Regions from separate parts of the Halioxenophilus sp. WMMB6 genome, predicted to be linked through region 2. Evidence: predicted binding sites of a transcription regulator. Region 2 holds the regulator's gene; the other holds the start of a gene.
The links. The regulator sigma-54, encoded in region 2, starts transcription at its own class of promoters, with help from an activator protein. The targets are predictions, from matches to a motif close to GTTGGCACGNNNNTNGNNT.
Positions count from the first base shown of each region.

Region 1 (8,057 bases), on a different contig from region 2:
AAGAACTCAGGTTCTGGACCGAAGAAAGCGGTGTCGCCCAGGCCGGTGCTTACCAGGTAGGCTTCGGCGCGCTGTGCAATGGAGCGTGGGTCGCGGTTGTAGCCTTCGCCGGTCAGAGGCTCAACGATGGAGCAGCGGATAATAACGGTGACTTCGTCGGTGAACGGGTCCAGGAAGCTTGAGGAATCGTCAGGCATCAGGATCATGTCGGATTCGTTGATGCCTTTCCAGCCGGCAATGGATGAGCCATCGAACATTTTGCCATCGGTGAAGAAGTCTTCGTCAACTTCAGAGGCTGGGATGGTAACGTGCTGCTCTTTACCTTTGGTATCGGTGAAGCGCAGGTCGATCCATTTGGCTTCGTTATCAGTAATGAGTTTCAGAGTCTGCTCTGACATGTATTCCTCCAAAATGGCTGTGCCAGATATATATAGATGGGTGTAAAGCTTATAGTTGGCGCTTACTGCCCGGTGTAATGGTGTGTGATCTTCCCCTAAGTGTGCACCTCTAGCTAGAGGTTTGTATTGGGTGCATCATAATAAGGCAATCTCTGTGCCATCCGCCGGCAGATGAAGCGTTTGAATAATTCTTCGAAAAATCAACGTGTGGGTTTGTACTTCGAAGGGGTTGCCTGCATCGTATTGGGGCTGGTGTTACATGGTTGCACCAATAGCGACCCTATATAAGGGGGCAGGCGAGGCTGGCGTTGGCGGCCCATGCTAACCAATCGCCGGCCCGCTGAAAAGAGCCTGTTGCAGTGATATTTTTCGGCTCGGTTTATGGCGGATGGATGAGTGTGGGCCTCTGCTTTAGAGGTGGTTGGTTTATACTAGGCGGCTTTGTAACCATCGACACGCCAGACGTTATGCACTTCATTGTTAAGTTGTTTCCCGAGATCACCATCAAAAGCGCGCCGGTGCGCAAGCGTTTCACTCGTCAGCTGCAGGATAACCTGCACCACCTGCTGCGCCGCCTGAGCCGGGAGCTCTCGGTGCGCCGCGACTGGGAGAAGCTGGAGATCTCCGGCCCGGACGATGAGGAGCTGGAGGCTAGGGTCAGCACTGTGTTGGCGCAAACCCCTGGTATCGCCTTCTTCTATGCCGTTGATGCCTTCGACTTTGCTACCCAGGACGATATCTACCGGGCAACGGCTTCGGTATGGGGCGACCAGCTTGCCGGTAAAACCTTCTGTGTGCGCGTTAAGCGCAGCGGCAACCACGACTTCGCCTCGATTGATGTGGAGCGTTATGTCGGTGGTGGTCTCAATCAAAACTGTGTGACGGGGGGGGTGAAGTTAAAGGAGCCCGATGTCACGGTAAAGCTCGAGATCAAAGATGATCGACTCTTTGTTGTGCGCCAGGAGGTTCCGGGCTTGGGGGGCTTTCCGCTGGGTACCCAGGACCCGGTGTTGTCGTTGATCTCCGGCGGCTTTGACTCCACGGTGGCCAGCTATCTCACCATCAAGCGCGGTCTGCGTACCCACTACTGCTTCTTTAATATGGGTGGGCGCGCCCATGAACTTGGCTGTAAAGAGGTGGCCTACTATCTCTGGCAGAAATACGGCGCTTCCCATTTGGTGCGGTTTATTACTGTGCCGTTTGAGTCGGTGGTCGCTGAGATCCTTACCAAGGTGCCGCCCGCCAATATGGGTGTAATCCTCAAGCGGATGATGCTGCGCGCCGCCAGCCAAATCGCCGAGCGGATGAAAATCCAGGCGTTGGTCACCGGCGAAGCGGTGGCGCAGGTCTCCTCACAAACCCTGACCAACCTGGCGGTGATTGATGAGGTGACCAATACCCTGGTGCTGCGGCCACTGATTACCACGGACAAGGGCGATATCATCAAATTGGCGCGGGCTATCGGTACCGAGGAGTATGCCGCCAGCATGCCGGAGTATTGCGGGGTCATCTCCAAAAAACCGACCACCCGGGCCAAGTTGGAGCGGGTGCTGGCCGACGAGGCGCTACTCGATTTTGCAGTGCTCGACAGCGCCGTAACCGAGGCCAAGGTGGAGAGCATTATCGACCTGCTGACCCCCGCCGAGGAGGTGCCGGTCGATGAGTTCGCCTATGTGCCGACGGCGGCGGTGGTGATCGATATTCGTCATCCCAATGAGCAGGAGGTTAAACCATTGCTGATTCCAGGGGTGCAGGTGCTGACCATACCCTTCTATCAGCTAGCGCGTTCGCTGGAGGAGCTGGCGCCCAAGCAGCAGTATCTGCTCTATTGTGATCAAGGGGTAATGAGCCGTTTGCATGCCGGAGAGTTGGCGGCCGAGGGGCATATCAATTTTGGGGTCTATCGGCCGGCTGCCGATGCGGGGCAATAATGTGTGGGGCCATGCCTATAGCATACCTATAAATAGAGGGAGTGCTGGTAATGGCGGGCCCGCTAGTCATCGCCTAGCCGGGAATTATCGCAAAGCCCGCTGACTATCTGCGAAAGCGTCTAAACTTGAAGCGGCGCTTTCTGTTTTCCATCGGTTTGCAGTCGTGCCCGTTATTAGCCCTAAACTAAGGTCGTCAATGGCACGTAAATCGAAAAACAACCGTTCCCAGCTCATCATTATTCTGGTTTTTGTCTGCCTGGTATTTACCTCGGTCGGCATTACCTCGTTCACGGTGCTCAAGTTCCAGGGCCAGGAGACAGGCGCTGGCGGCTATAAAAATGTCACGTTGACCGATGCCTATCTAGTCTGCGAAACCAAATTGAAGCAGTACGTTGGCGAAAGTCTGCACAGCTACGGAATCGATGACCTTTCCACCCGTTATGACCAGGAGCGAAGCCTCTATCTGGTCTTCTTTTCTGCCCAAATTCGCAACAGCAAAAAAGGTGAGAGCACCAATAACTACGTGACCTGTCAGGTGGATGGGCGCGGAGCGATTGACGATTTTTGGGTCAGCGTTGAGCGGGAGGATGGCGATGGGGTTCATCGCAGGGATAAAACCAACCCCTTTGGTTATGAGTTCTAACCGCCGGCAATCCGGTCGAGTTGGCGGTAGCCAATAGCTTCGGCCAGATGCCCCCGGCTGATATCGGCATCATTGGCCAAGTCGGCAATGGTGCGTGCCACCCGTAAAATGCGGTGGTAGGCGCGGGCCGATAGGCCCAACTTGGTGGTAGCCGCCTCAAGAAATTGCGCCAGTGGCGTACTCAACTGGCAGTATGCCATCAGCTCTGAGCCACTCAACTCGCTGTTAAGCTTCCCCTGTCGCCCGTGCTGCACCCCTTGGGCGGCAATAACCCGCTGGCGCACATCGGCGCTGCTCTCCCCCTCTGGCAACGATTGTAACTGGCTTGGTTTGAGCGACTTTACCGGTACATGCATGTCGATTCGGTCGAGCAGTGGCCCGGAGATTTTGGTGCGGTAGCGGCGAACTTGGTCCGGTGTGCAACTACAGCGGGGTTCCGGGTAGTGGCCGCAGGGGCAGGGATTCATCGCCGCCAACAGTTGGAACTGGGCGGGGTAAGAGACCCGGCGGTTGGCGCGGGAGATATCGATTCGCCCAGACTCCAGCGGCTCGCGCAGAACCTCCAACACCGTTCTTTGAAACTCCGGCAACTCATCCAGAAACAACACGCCATGATGGGCAAGTGAGATCTCCCCCGGCTTGGGGTTACTGCCACCACCCACCAGGGCAACCGCCGACGCGGTGTGGTGGGGGTGACGGATGGGCGGCAGCCCCTGAAAGCTACGCGGCAGGCCGGCGACCGAATATACAGCAGCCACCGCGAGCAATTGCTCTTCTGACAGTGGTGGCAGAATACCGGGTAGCCTGTTAGCCAGTAGCGTTTTACCGGTGCCGGGTGGCCCATAATAAAGAAGGTTGTGGCAGCCGGCGGCGGCAATCTGCAGTGCCCGTTTAGCCTGTTCCTGCCCGCGAACGTCCTGTAGGTCGGGGCCATTGGGCTGCTTGTTGAGGGGTTGCGGTGATGGTGTCGGCAAGCGATGCTGGCCGCGCAAATGCGCACACAAACTGAGCAAATCGCCAGCCACGTAGGCGCGTAAATCAGAGACCAGTGCAGCTTCATCGCCATTGGCCTGGGGTAGGTAGAGCTCTCGCCCCAGTGCCTTGCAGGCAATCGCCGCCGGAATAGTTCCGGTGACCGGCCGCAACTCCCCGCCCAGTGCCAACTCCCCTAAAAACTCCATGCTCTCCAGTCCGGTGGCTGGCAGTTGATTAGAGGCGACCAATATCCCCAGGGCGATGGCTAGGTCGTAGCGCCCGCCCTCCTTGGGAAGATCGGCGGGAGCCAGATTGATGGTGATGCGGCGGGCGGGGTATTCAAAATGGCAATTGAGCAGTGCGCTGCGCACCCTTTCTCTCGCTTCTTTGACGGCGGCCTCGGGTAAGCCAACGATGGAGAGTCCTGGGAGGCCGCCGGAGAGGTGAACCTCGACGGTAACCGGTGGTGCGCTAACGCCCAGCAGGGCGCGGGAGTGGATGATGGCAAGGGACACGAGTGAGCGGCTCTGGCTTAGGCATGGAAGACATGCAGTTCTGTGCTAAGCGCTCGGAAAAAATGCCACCTTATGACAATTCTATCAGGGGGATTCCTGCAGTTTGGCCTCTAGTTCCGCTAGCTGCGCCTCAAGTTCGAGCACGTGTTGCTCTGTTTTTTCCAGAAGACGGCTTTGGGCATCGAACTCCTGGCGGCTGACCAATTGGTAGCGATCAAGCAGCCGTTGCGTCAGTGCGGAGCTCACCGGCTCAAGCGCGCTGGGGGTGTTGAGCTCGCGCAGTCGGTCAAGCAGGGGGTTGTCGAAGAGAGTTTTCATGGTTGGCAGTTTAATGCGAAACGGCGACTGTTCGCCAGCGGAGAGATTATCTCCTTAGTTTGGGGCGCAAAATCATTATCGGATCCATTATGGTGCGTTGTGTGAGATTGATTCACGGAAGAAGCGGAGTTTTACTCCCCGAAAACCCATTTTGTTAGAAAAACTACAAATATATAGAGTCAATTGGTCAGCTTTTTGGGTGTTAGAGTGAGGATACCCGGACTAAACCCCGCCCTTGCTTACTCGTAGTAGGAAAATATGCACCGTGCGGGTGGCTGGTGTATTTTATTGGTGCATTGTTGCAGCGTTGAATCCACCATCAAAGGCGGTTTTCGGCGGGTGTTATTGCTTTTGAAAAGGGCTTAGAACCCTATATTCCTTATAACCATATGAAATTTCGAGACTTTTTTGTTTTTGGCACATCAAGTGCTAGTTTGGCGGGCGGGCTTGGGGTTGTGTCCTCCTGCTTCGTTTAAGAAAAACTATAGAGCACACATTTGGAGATCAACGAATGAAATTGGCAAAAACTTTACTTGCTTCCGCCGTGGCTGCTGCTGCCATTAGCGCAACTGCACAAGCTGAAATCAGCACCAACATAGCAGTTGCTAGTGACTACGTATGGCGTGGTGTTACCCAAACTGGCTACGGCGCTGCTGTTTCCGGTGGTATCGACTACTCCAACGAGAGTGGTTTCTTCGCCGGTACCTGGTTGTCAAACACCGCCTTTGGCAGCAACGAGATGGACCTTTACTTGGGCTTTGGTGGTGAAGCCGGTGACTTCGGTTACAGCGTTACTTACAACTACTACACCTACCCAACCATCGAAGATGCCAACTTTGGCGAAATCCTGCTGGATTTCAGCTTCCAATTCCTCTCTGCCGGTCTCTCCTACACCGCTAACAGCGATGTTGAAGAGCCGGGAATCTTCGTAGAGGGCGATCTGCACTACTACGTTGGTGCCTCTTTCGACCTGGGCGAAGGCTGGAGCATTGGTGGTACTTACGGCTTCTACGACTTCGATTACGACGGTGATGCTGCCGTTGGTGACGTAAGTTACGGCTACCTGCAGCTGGATCTGGGCAAATCATTGGATGATTGGGGTGACATCGCTGTCTCTCTGAGCGCTGCCGATGAGGAGTCAGGTGAAGACGATCCTATCGTGTGGGTCTCCTGGTCTAAAGGTTTCTAATCAACAAAGATTAGTGACGCTGTAGGGCGGGCGCCTGTGGGTGCCCGCTTACCAGTGAGCTTACCGGTCGGGCCATTTCTTTTACGGCGTGGGTGAGAATTCACACCGGGTGAGCGGACTGGGCAGTTGTTAGTAGCAGCGCCCAATCCAATAGGTAAATAAAAGGGGGAAGGCATGAAGTTAGTAACAGCTGTTATCAAGCCATTTAAGTTAGATGCAGTTCGCGAAGCACTGTCTGAAATGGGCGTTCAGGGGATCACTGTAACCGAAGTAAAAGGTTTTGGTCGCCAGAAGGGACATACAGAGTTGTATCGCGGTGCTGAGTACGTTGTTGATTTTCTACCAAAAACTAAGTTGGAAGTAGCCGTCAGCGATGATCAGTTAGAAGCAGTGGTCGACGCAGTCAGCAAGGCTTCTCACAGTGGCAAAATTGGAGATGGCAAAATCTTCGTTTGCAATTTGGAACAGGTAATACGTATTCGTACCGGTGAAACAGGCGAAGATGCTCTCTGAGCAAAATCCCTTTATTACCAACAATTAATTACTTCTGTTAAGACATTAAATCAAAAAATAGGAACCTTGGAGAGCTGCTATGGAAAATAGTATCTTGGAGCTTCAGTACGCCCTAGACACCTTTTACTTTTTGGTGATGGGCGCGCTGGTTATGTGGATGGCAGCTGGCTTTGCCATGCTGGAATCCGGATTGGTGCGTGCAAAGAACACCACTGAAATCTTGACCAAAAACATCGCCCTGTACGCAATTGCGTGCATTATGTATTTCGTCAGCGGTTATGCCCTGATGTACGGCGGTGACTACTTCCTGACCGGTATTACCGGCGATGGATTCACTGGTGTTGAAGAAGACGCAGCAACTTATGCTCCTTCCGCAGACTTCTTCTTCCAGGTTGTGTTCGTAGCAACGGCAATGTCGATTGTTTCCGGTGCTGTGGCTGAACGTATGAAACTGTGGTCCTTCTTCCTGTTTGCCATCGTTATGACTGGCTTCATCTACCCAATGGAAGGTGCCTGGACTTGGGGTGGTAACCCTGTCTTCGGTATGTACACTCTGGGTGACCTGGGCTTCAGCGACTTTGCTGGTTCCGGCATTGTGCACATGGCGGGTGCCGCTGCGGCTCTGGCTGGCGTACTGCTGCTGGGTGCTCGTAAAGGCAAATACGGCCCGAATGGTGAAGTTAACGCCATTCCTGGTGCTAACCTGCCGCTGGCTACCCTGGGTGCCTTCATCCTCTGGTTGGGCTGGTTCGGTTTCAACGGTGGTTCCGTACTGGCGACCGCTTCGGTTGAAAGCGCCAACTCAGTGGCTGTGGTATTCACCAACACCAACGCTGCCGCTGCTTGTGGTTTGGTTGCTGCCTTGATCGTTGCCCGCATCCTGTTCGGCAAAGCTGACCTCACCATGGCACTGAACGGTGCGCTGGCTGGTCTGGTTGCCATCACTGCTGAGCCTTCCACTCCACAAATCTGGCAAGCCTCTATCTTCGGTGCCCTGGGTGGTGTGTTGGTAGTATTCAGCATCCTGGCTCTGGATAAACTGAAAATCGACGATCCTGTCGGTGCGATCTCTGTCCACGGTGTAGTTGGTCTGCTGGGCCTGTTGCTGGTACCGCTGACTAACGACGGTTCTTCTTTCACCGGCCAAATCATTGGTGCGTTGACCATCTTCATCTGGGTATTTGTGGTATCCCTGGTTGTATGGGCCATCATCAAGGTGATCATGGGCGTTCGCGTAAGCGAAGAAGAAGAGTTCGACGGTGTCGACCTTGCCGAGTGTGGCATGGAAGCTTACCCAGAATTTACCGCTGGTAAGTAACTCTAAGATTGACCAAAAAGCCCGCGCTTATCAGCGGGCTTTTTGTTTTCTTCCCATTTGAACTGGGTTCTTGTGCAGCTCACTGCTCGGTCTGCAGGCTAACCAAAATGGCTGGCGAGGTAATCGCAGCCGGGTTAAGGAGCCGGTAGCGGTAAACTGATGAAAATCAGGCGTAGGGACTTAACATCAATGGGGTCGCTGATAAGTTGCTAAACTTGTGATATGTTACGGCCTGAGATCCACTTCTCCGCTGATGG
Region 1 is NZ_JAWMQR010000008.1:86,196-94,252, reverse strand. It holds gene glnA (glutamate--ammonia ligase) at 1-398, opposite strand, end outside; gene thiI (tRNA uracil 4-sulfurtransferase ThiI) at 866-2,329, shown strand; gene SBL51_RS17605 (hypothetical protein) at 2,526-2,972, shown strand; gene SBL51_RS17600 (YifB family Mg chelatase-like AAA ATPase) at 2,969-4,462, opposite strand; gene SBL51_RS17595 (accessory factor UbiK family protein) at 4,547-4,780, opposite strand; gene SBL51_RS17590 (TorF family putative porin) at 5,292-5,969, shown strand; gene glnK (P-II family nitrogen regulator) at 6,144-6,482, shown strand; gene SBL51_RS17580 (ammonium transporter) at 6,562-7,800, shown strand.
Region 1: the regulator sigma-54 is predicted to act here: its motif matches at 5,194-5,212, upstream of SBL51_RS17590 (TorF family putative porin).

Region 2 (8,057 bases):
CGGCCTGGTACGAGCCGATCGCGGCGCAGTCAGTATCGATGGTGAAGATATCACCAACCTCCCCATGCACGGCCGCGCCCGCAAAGGGTTGGGTTACCTGCCACAAGAGGCCTCGGTATTTCGCAAATTGAGTGTGCGCGACAATATTCTGGCCATTCTGGAGACTCGCCAGGAGCTCAAAAGCAAACAGCGTCGCGCCATCTGCGATCAACTGCTCAGGGAGTTCCACATCACCCACGTCAAAGATAACCTGGGCATGGCGCTCTCCGGCGGCGAACGGCGCCGGGTAGAGATTGCCCGAGCGCTGGCGGCCGAACCCCGCTTCATCTTATTGGATGAACCCTTCGCCGGCGTGGACCCGAAATCGGTGGCCGATATCAAGCAGATTATCGAACACCTCCGGGAACGCGGCATTGGCGTCTTGATTACCGACCACAATGTTCGCGAAACCCTGGATATTTGTGAGAAGGCCTTTATCGTTGGCGGCGGCCACATTATCGCCGAAGGCAATGCCGAGACAGTGCTCAATAATCAGTTGGTTAGAGATACCTACCTTGGCGCAAGCTTCAAGTTATAAAGCCCACCCTCTTTACCTCAACCACTTTTTGCGCGACTATAAGCCCCATCGACCCCAAAGCCACCCAAACACAGGGTTGCAAGCAAACGGGGCAGGCGCAAAGCAACTCCTCTCAAGCGCGCGCGGCAGCAGTAAATAGCCGCTAGACATCGCCGATCAGCCACAAATCTCCCACTCCTGCCTGATAAAACTTCCAGCGAATGAATTCTAGGCATAAAAATTGCTTAAATATATTGCACAGCTGACCTATTCAATACTACACTGCCGATAGCAGATTGAAGCTACCCCCGGTTTCCGTCTTCGTTATTGGATACACCGTCGTATATGAAGCAGTCTCTACAACTAAAGCTCGGTCAACAGTTAACGATGACCCCTCAGTTGCAACAGGCCATCCGCCTGCTGCAACTCTCAACTTTGGACCTACAGCAAGAGATTCAAGAGGCGCTGGAGTCCAACCCCATGTTGGAGGTGAGCGAGTCTGAAGACTCGGGTGACGACAGCTCATCCAGCTCCGACGCTGATCTCAAGCTAGAGAGCAGCGCCACCGAAACCATCAGCGAATCCAACAAAGAAGAGGCTGACTGGCAGGAGAACATTCCCGAAGATCTCCCCGTCGATACCCATTGGGACGACATCTACCAAGGCAGTGGTAGCGGCAATGTCGGCCCCGAGCGCGACGACAGCTACTTCGACAGCCAGATAGACAACACCGAAACCCTGCAAGAACACCTGCTTTGGCAACTTAACCTCACCCCCATGTCAGACCGCGATCGCATGATTGCGATGGCCATCATCGATGCCGTTGAGCCCAGCGGCCTGCTCTCCACCCCCATTGAAGATATCTACCGCGGCTTGGCGCGGGTGGTGGATGGCACCCCAGAAGAGGCGGACGATAGCGAATGGGAAGCGCCTAATGAGGTGGATGCCGCCACAGACGAAGACGATCACGACCGGCTCGACATCGACGAAGTGTTCGCCGTCCAGCACCGTCTGCAACTGTTCGACCCCATTGGCGCCTGCAGCGAGAGCCTCTCGCAGTGCCTGATGGTACAACTGAATCAATTCGCCAAAGATACGCCATGCCTCGACGCCGCTAAAATGATCGTCAGCGAACACCTGCTACAGCTCGGCAACCGCGACTACAAACAGATCATGCGCCGCTGCCGCATCAAAGAGAACGAGCTAAAACAGGCGATTTTATTGATCCAACAGCTGACTCCACACCCGGGTGAGCTGATTGGCAGCAGCGAAACCAGCTACATCGTACCGGATGTGTTTGTCAGTAAAAAAAGCGGACGCTGGCTGGTGGAACTAAACCCAGACATCGCACCTAAAATCCGTATTAACAGTAATTACGCCAACTTGGTTAAACGCGCAGACAGCAGTGAAGACAACACCTTCCTGCGCGACAACCTGCAGGAGGCTCGCTGGTTTTTGAAGAGCCTGCAAAGCCGCAACGAAACTCTGCTCAAGGTCGCCAGCTGTATTGTCGACAAACAACAGGGCTTTCTTGATTTTGGCCCAGAGGCCATGAAACCATTGGTATTGCACGATATCGCCGAAGATGTAGGCATGCACGAATCCACTATTTCACGCGTCACCACCCAAAAATACATGCACACCCCGCAGGGTATTTTTGAACTGAAATACTTCTTCTCCAGCCATGTCAGCACCGATAACGGCGGGGAGTGCTCCTCCACCGCTATCCGCGCCATCATCAAAAAACTCGTCGCCGCCGAAGACCCGCAAAAACCCCTGAGCGACAGCAAAATCACCAGCCTTCTGTCAGACCAGGGTATCCAGGTTGCCCGTCGTACCATTGCGAAATATCGCGAGTCGCTCGGCATCGCGGCCTCTAACGAGCGTAAGCGATTGGTGTAACGACATAGGATTTATCGGTTTCTGCTGCGCTGTTTAGTCTCTTGTGAATAGCGCAGTAACGGCGGCTCAGGCCGCCTCAAGCAACCGGTTCGGTACCTCACCGAACCCTATCGACAAAGAGGAACTGCAATGCAAATTACAATCAGCGGGCATCATGTCGAATTGACCGACTCCCTCAAGGACTACGTAGAAAATAAACTGTCACGATTGGATAAACACCACGGGCAGATAACCAGTACGAATGTCATTCTCTCGGTTGAAAAAATGCGACAAAAAGCGGAAGCTTCGATCCACGTTAGCGGCAAAGACTTTTTTGCTGACTGCGAATCGGATGACCTGTATACGGCTATCGACGCCCTAACCGACAAGCTCGATCGACAGCTCCTCAAGCACAAAGAGAAAATCAGCAGCCATCGATGACTATCAAACTGTCCTCTATTCTCGCTCCAAGCCGTGTTGTCTGCGGCTTGGAGGGGATCAGCAAAAAAAGAACCCTCGAAACCATTGCCAAATTGATAGCCGAAGACATCCCCGTGCTGGATGCCGAAGAGCTGTTTCGGCGATTAATGGCCCGCGAACGGCTTGGCTCTACCGGCATTGGCCATGGTATTGCCATCCCACACTGCCGTTTGGAAAATTGCGCGGGCACCATGGGTGCCTTTTTTAAATTGTCGGATAAAGTCGACTTTGACGCCATTGATGACACCCCCGTAGACGCCATCTTCGCCCTGCTGGTACCAGAGGAGGCAGATGACACCCACCTGCAAACACTCGCGACCATTGCGCGAACTTTTTCAGACGCCGACCTGTTGAGCAAAATTCGACAGTGCCAATCCAGCGAAGAGCTCTACCAGACTCTCATCGCAGTAGACTAACACCTCGACTAGGGTGCAATGATGCAACTAGTGATTATCAGTGGTCGTTCCGGTTCGGGCATCAGCAGCGCCCTGCGTGTGCTGGAAGATGCCGGCATGACCTGTATCGATAATCTGCCTATTGGCCTGTTGGTGCACCTGGTCAGCGCGCAATCCAACGCCGGCAAGCGCTACGCCGTCACCATCGACACCCGCAGCAACCTCGATCAGCTCAGCAATTTCCCGCAGGTGTTAAAGCAGCTTAAGCAGGGCTGCAAATCGGTACAGGTCATCTTTTTGGATGCCCGCGACGATATCCTTCTGCGCCGCTTCAGTGAAACCCGGCGCAAACACCCGCTCAGCTCCACAGCCATTGACCTCAAAGCCGCTATCGCCAAAGAGTCGGAACTGCTACAGCCCATCTACGACCTGGCCGACCAGGTGATCGAGACCAGCGGTTTGAGCCTGCACGAGCTGCGCAACCTGATCCAGAAGTGGGTCACCGGGGCCGAGCATCTGGGCATGGCTATTCAGTTCCAGTCGTTTGGCTTTAAACGCGGGGTGCCCGCCGAAGCGGATTTCATCTTCGATGCCCGCTGCCTGCCCAACCCCTATTGGCAGGCCGACCTAAAGCACTCCAGCGGCCTGGATGAAAATGTCGAAGCTTTTTTACAGGCAGAACCTTTGGTGCTGGAGATGCTGGAGGACATCACCCTCTACCTGCAGAAGTGGCTGCCCCATTTTGCCGCCAGCAATCGCAGTTACATCACGGTTGCCATCGGCTGCACCGGCGGTCAGCACCGCTCGGTCTATCTCTGCAAACAGTTAGCGGCGCGCTTCAGCGCCGAACATACCAGCGTATTGGTACGCCACCGGGATCTCACCCTGGCCGGGCCGTCCGGATAAGCCCACCACTCACTAACAATTACAAATAAAGAAGATGCTACAACAAGCCATTACCATTACTAACAGCAAGGGTCTGCACGCCAGGGTCGCCACCAAGCTGGTTAAAACCGCGACGCAATATCAGGCCAACATCACCATCGTTTTCGATGGCAAAACCGCCGACTGCAAAAGCGTGATGTCCATTCTGCTTTTGGCAGCTTCATGCAATTCAGAGATCGTGTTACAAGCCGATGGCGACGACGAACAGGCAGCCATTGATGAGATCGCCCTCCTGTTTGCCAATAAATTTGAGGAAGAGCACTAATTTCCTCATTGGCGCCTTAAAAAAGGCAGAAAATTCATCATCACCCAGTGCCCGCGCTTGTCAGCCAACACGAACAGAAACTAAACTAAGCCCTTGTTTTTATTGGAACTTGGCCGCCCAAATACGGCAGGACTGAAGCACCCTACAAGCCACCGGGCAGCCCAATATCCAGAAAACTCCCGCACATCGCTCCTACCTCACTAAATCGAATTCGAGTCTATGGCCGATAACAAAGTCAGCACCGATATCCTCACTGGGCAAACCCACTCCAAGTTGAAAGAGGTGTTATCGGCGCTGGACAGTGGTGCCTTCTCCTCCACCCGGCGCATGCTCAACAGCCTGCAACCGGCGGCAATAGCCCACCTGCTGAGCTCCTCGCCACCCAATCGCCGGATGCTGTTGTGGCAGATAGTCGATAAAGACCTGGAAGGTGAGGTCATCCAGGAGCTGCCAGAGAGCGTTCGGGTACAGCTGCTGTCGGATATGAACTCCGTCGAACTGGCCGCCATGACCGAGGAGCTGGAGGCGGATAACGTCGCCGACATCCTGCAACAGCTCCCCGACCAGGTTATCCAGGAAGTTCTGGCCGCCATGTCGACTCAAAACCGCTCCCGGGTTGAGTCGATCCTCTCCTACGACGAGGACACCGCCGGCGGCTTGATGGACACCGATGCCATCACCGTACGCCCCGATATCACACTGGACGTAGTGCTGCGCTATCTGCGCCGCCACGAAGAGCTGCCCAACTCCACCTACAGTCTGGTGGTGGTCAACCGTGGCGATATCTTCCTGGGGTTGTTACCCATCTCCAAGCTGCTGACCTGCGACCCCGGCATGACGGTACGGGAGCTGATGGACACCGACGTGGTGGCCATCCCCTACAAAATGAAAGATCAGGAGGTGGCCAGCCTGTTCGAACACCACGACTGGGTAATGGCACCGGTGGTGGATGAGAGCGGTAAACTGCTGGGCCGGGTCACCATTGACGACGTGGTTGACGTTATCCGAGAGGGGGCAGACCACTCCCTGATGAGCCTGGCCGGTCTGGATGAAGACTCCGACACCTTCGCCTCGGTGCGCACTACCTCGCCGCGGCGGGCGATCTGGCTGGGTATCAACCTCCTGACCGCGGTAATCGCCTCTTCGGTGATCAATATTTTCCAGGGCACCATCGATAAGGTGGTCGCCCTGGCGGTACTGATGCCCATCGTCGCCAGCATGGGGGGAGTCGCCGGCAGCCAGACGCTGACCGTGGTGATCCGGGGTATGGCGCTTGGCCACATTGGCCGCAGCAACCTCTCCTGGCTGCTCAACCGGGAGGTGCAGGTCGGGATCATCAATGGCCTGCTGTGGGCCACCATTATGGCGCTGATCGCCGGATTCTGGTTTGACGATCCCGCCATCGCCGGTATTATCGCGGCGGCGATGGTAATCAATCTGATTTTTGCAGCCATGGCCGGCGCCATGCTGCCCATTATTTTAAAGAGCATGCGCATAGACCCAGCCCTGGCCGGCGGTGTGGCACTGACCACCGTCACCGATGTGGTGGGCTTTTTCGCCTTTCTGGGCCTGGCCACCTACTTTTATGCCTGAGCCCAGTACCGTTGAGTGACCAGGAGTGTAAACCTGCGTCATCACCCAGCAGCCGCAACAAACAAGACCCACTGACCATGAACGACAGTTTTGACGAAGATTTTGATCTGCCACCCAGCAAGACCCAGCGCAAGAAAGAGTCGTTGGCACTGCAGGATTTAGGGGAGCAGCTGACCCGGCTCTCCAACCAGCAGCTGGCTAAGCTGCCGCTGGACGACGCTCTGCGCACGGCCGTTGGCGAAGCACAAAAGATGAAAGCGAACAGTGCCCGCAAACGGCACATCCAGTTTATTGGCAAACTGATTCGGCAAGGGGACAGCGATGCCCTGTTGGCCGCCTGGGAGGCACTACAGGAGCAAAGCCAAGGCAGCCACCAGCTGCACCACCTCTGTGAGCACTGGCGCGACCAGTTGATCGCCGATGGCTCGCAAGCCGAGCAGTTTATGGCGAACTACCCCGCAGCCGATCGCCAACAGTTACGGCAGCTGGTCAGAAATTGCCAAGCGTCTAAAGCTAAGTCGGAGGAGCCCAGCAAGCAGCAGGTTATGGCCGCGCGCAAGCTGTTTCAGTGGTTGCGGGATACCATTCAACAGCACGATCAATAACCGCGTTTACCACTCAATAGGCCTGCCAACAAGCAGCCAACTGGCCACAGCAAAACCGCTCGGCAATGGTCACTGCGCCGCGGAGACCGCTGCTTCCGGTTCCGGCTGAATGGCTGGTGGTTCCGGCCCGCTTGGCAGCGGTCCCGGCACCTCCACCGGTAAACTTTCAGCGGGTGCCTCTTCCACCGTAGTGCCGGGTTCAGGCTGCTCACCCTCCCCCTTCTTCTTATTGGCCTGTTTGGTGTTGTTATCGAACAGACGCACAAACTCCACATCGGGCTCTGCCCAACTGCCGGTAATGCTGTAGCTGACACTGGCCACCCGATTCACCTGGTCTTTAAAGAGCTTACTGGCCGCCCACACCCCCGCCGCCGCCGGTAGGCCGCCCGCGAGGGCAGCAATCAACGTCAGGTTACCGCCCACCGGCAGGGTCGCCACCAGCTTGGTGTCGAGTTGTTCGTTAGCCAAGTCGATCACGCCGGCATAGCGCAGAGTACTGGAGGGCGCCTTTACGACAAGCGGGTCCGACAACAACAGCTCTGTGTTATTAAATTGCAAAGTGCCGTCTATGCTGTCGAAGCTCAAACCGCTATCCACCAGATCCGACATACCCAGGCGCAGGCGACGGGCCCAGGAGTCAAAATTAAACAGCGCTACCAGGCGCAGTAGCGCATCGCCACCACCCTCTACCCCCTGGATAAAGCGCCCGTGCGCGATATCGACATCGATATCGCCCTGTAGGTGCATATAGTCGATAGCAGCCGGCGACCCGGACCAACTCAGCTGGCTGGTAAATACCGCCTTGGAGGTCTCCAATAGCTCCGGTTTCTGCCAGAGATATAGCACCTCACGCAGGTCGCTGGCCACCAGGCGCCCACTGAAGTGGGAGCTATCGCCAGTATCTGTGCGCTGCCACAACAGTTTGGCTCCGGGTTCGGCACCTTTCTCGCCAGTGCCGGTTACCGACACCCCCCGCACAAAGCCTTCAATCTGATCCAGAACAATGCCATCGCCCTGGTGGCGCAGTCGGAAACGCCAATTACCGTAGTCCTCGTTGCCAAAATAGAGCCCATCCAGAGTGACATCCATGGCCGGCAGCTGGCTAAAATCGACATCGGCCAGCAGATCGTCACTCTCGGCGGGATCTGCATTCGCTTCTGCTACCCCCCCGGTGTCCGCAACCTCTGCAGTGGCGGGTTGTTCGGCAACTCCGCTAGTTTCTGTGGACTCCTCGGCTTCCGGCTCGTCGAACGCCGGCAGATGCAGGCTACTGAGATTGACAATCAGAGGCTCCTCCTCGGCGACGGGAATCTGCAACTGACCGGTAACGGTGCCGC
Region 2 is NZ_JAWMQR010000003.1:423,825-431,881, forward strand. It holds gene lptB (LPS export ABC transporter ATP-binding protein) at 1-577, shown strand, start outside; gene SBL51_RS10865 (RNA polymerase factor sigma-54) at 902-2,458, shown strand; gene hpf (ribosome hibernation-promoting factor, HPF/YfiA family) at 2,588-2,878, shown strand; gene ptsN (PTS IIA-like nitrogen regulatory protein PtsN) at 2,875-3,333, shown strand; gene rapZ (RNase adapter RapZ) at 3,352-4,218, shown strand; gene SBL51_RS10885 (HPr family phosphocarrier protein) at 4,253-4,522, shown strand; gene mgtE (magnesium transporter) at 4,742-6,115, shown strand; gene yjgA (ribosome biogenesis factor YjgA) at 6,193-6,720, shown strand; gene SBL51_RS10900 (YhdP family protein) at 6,790-8,057, opposite strand, start outside.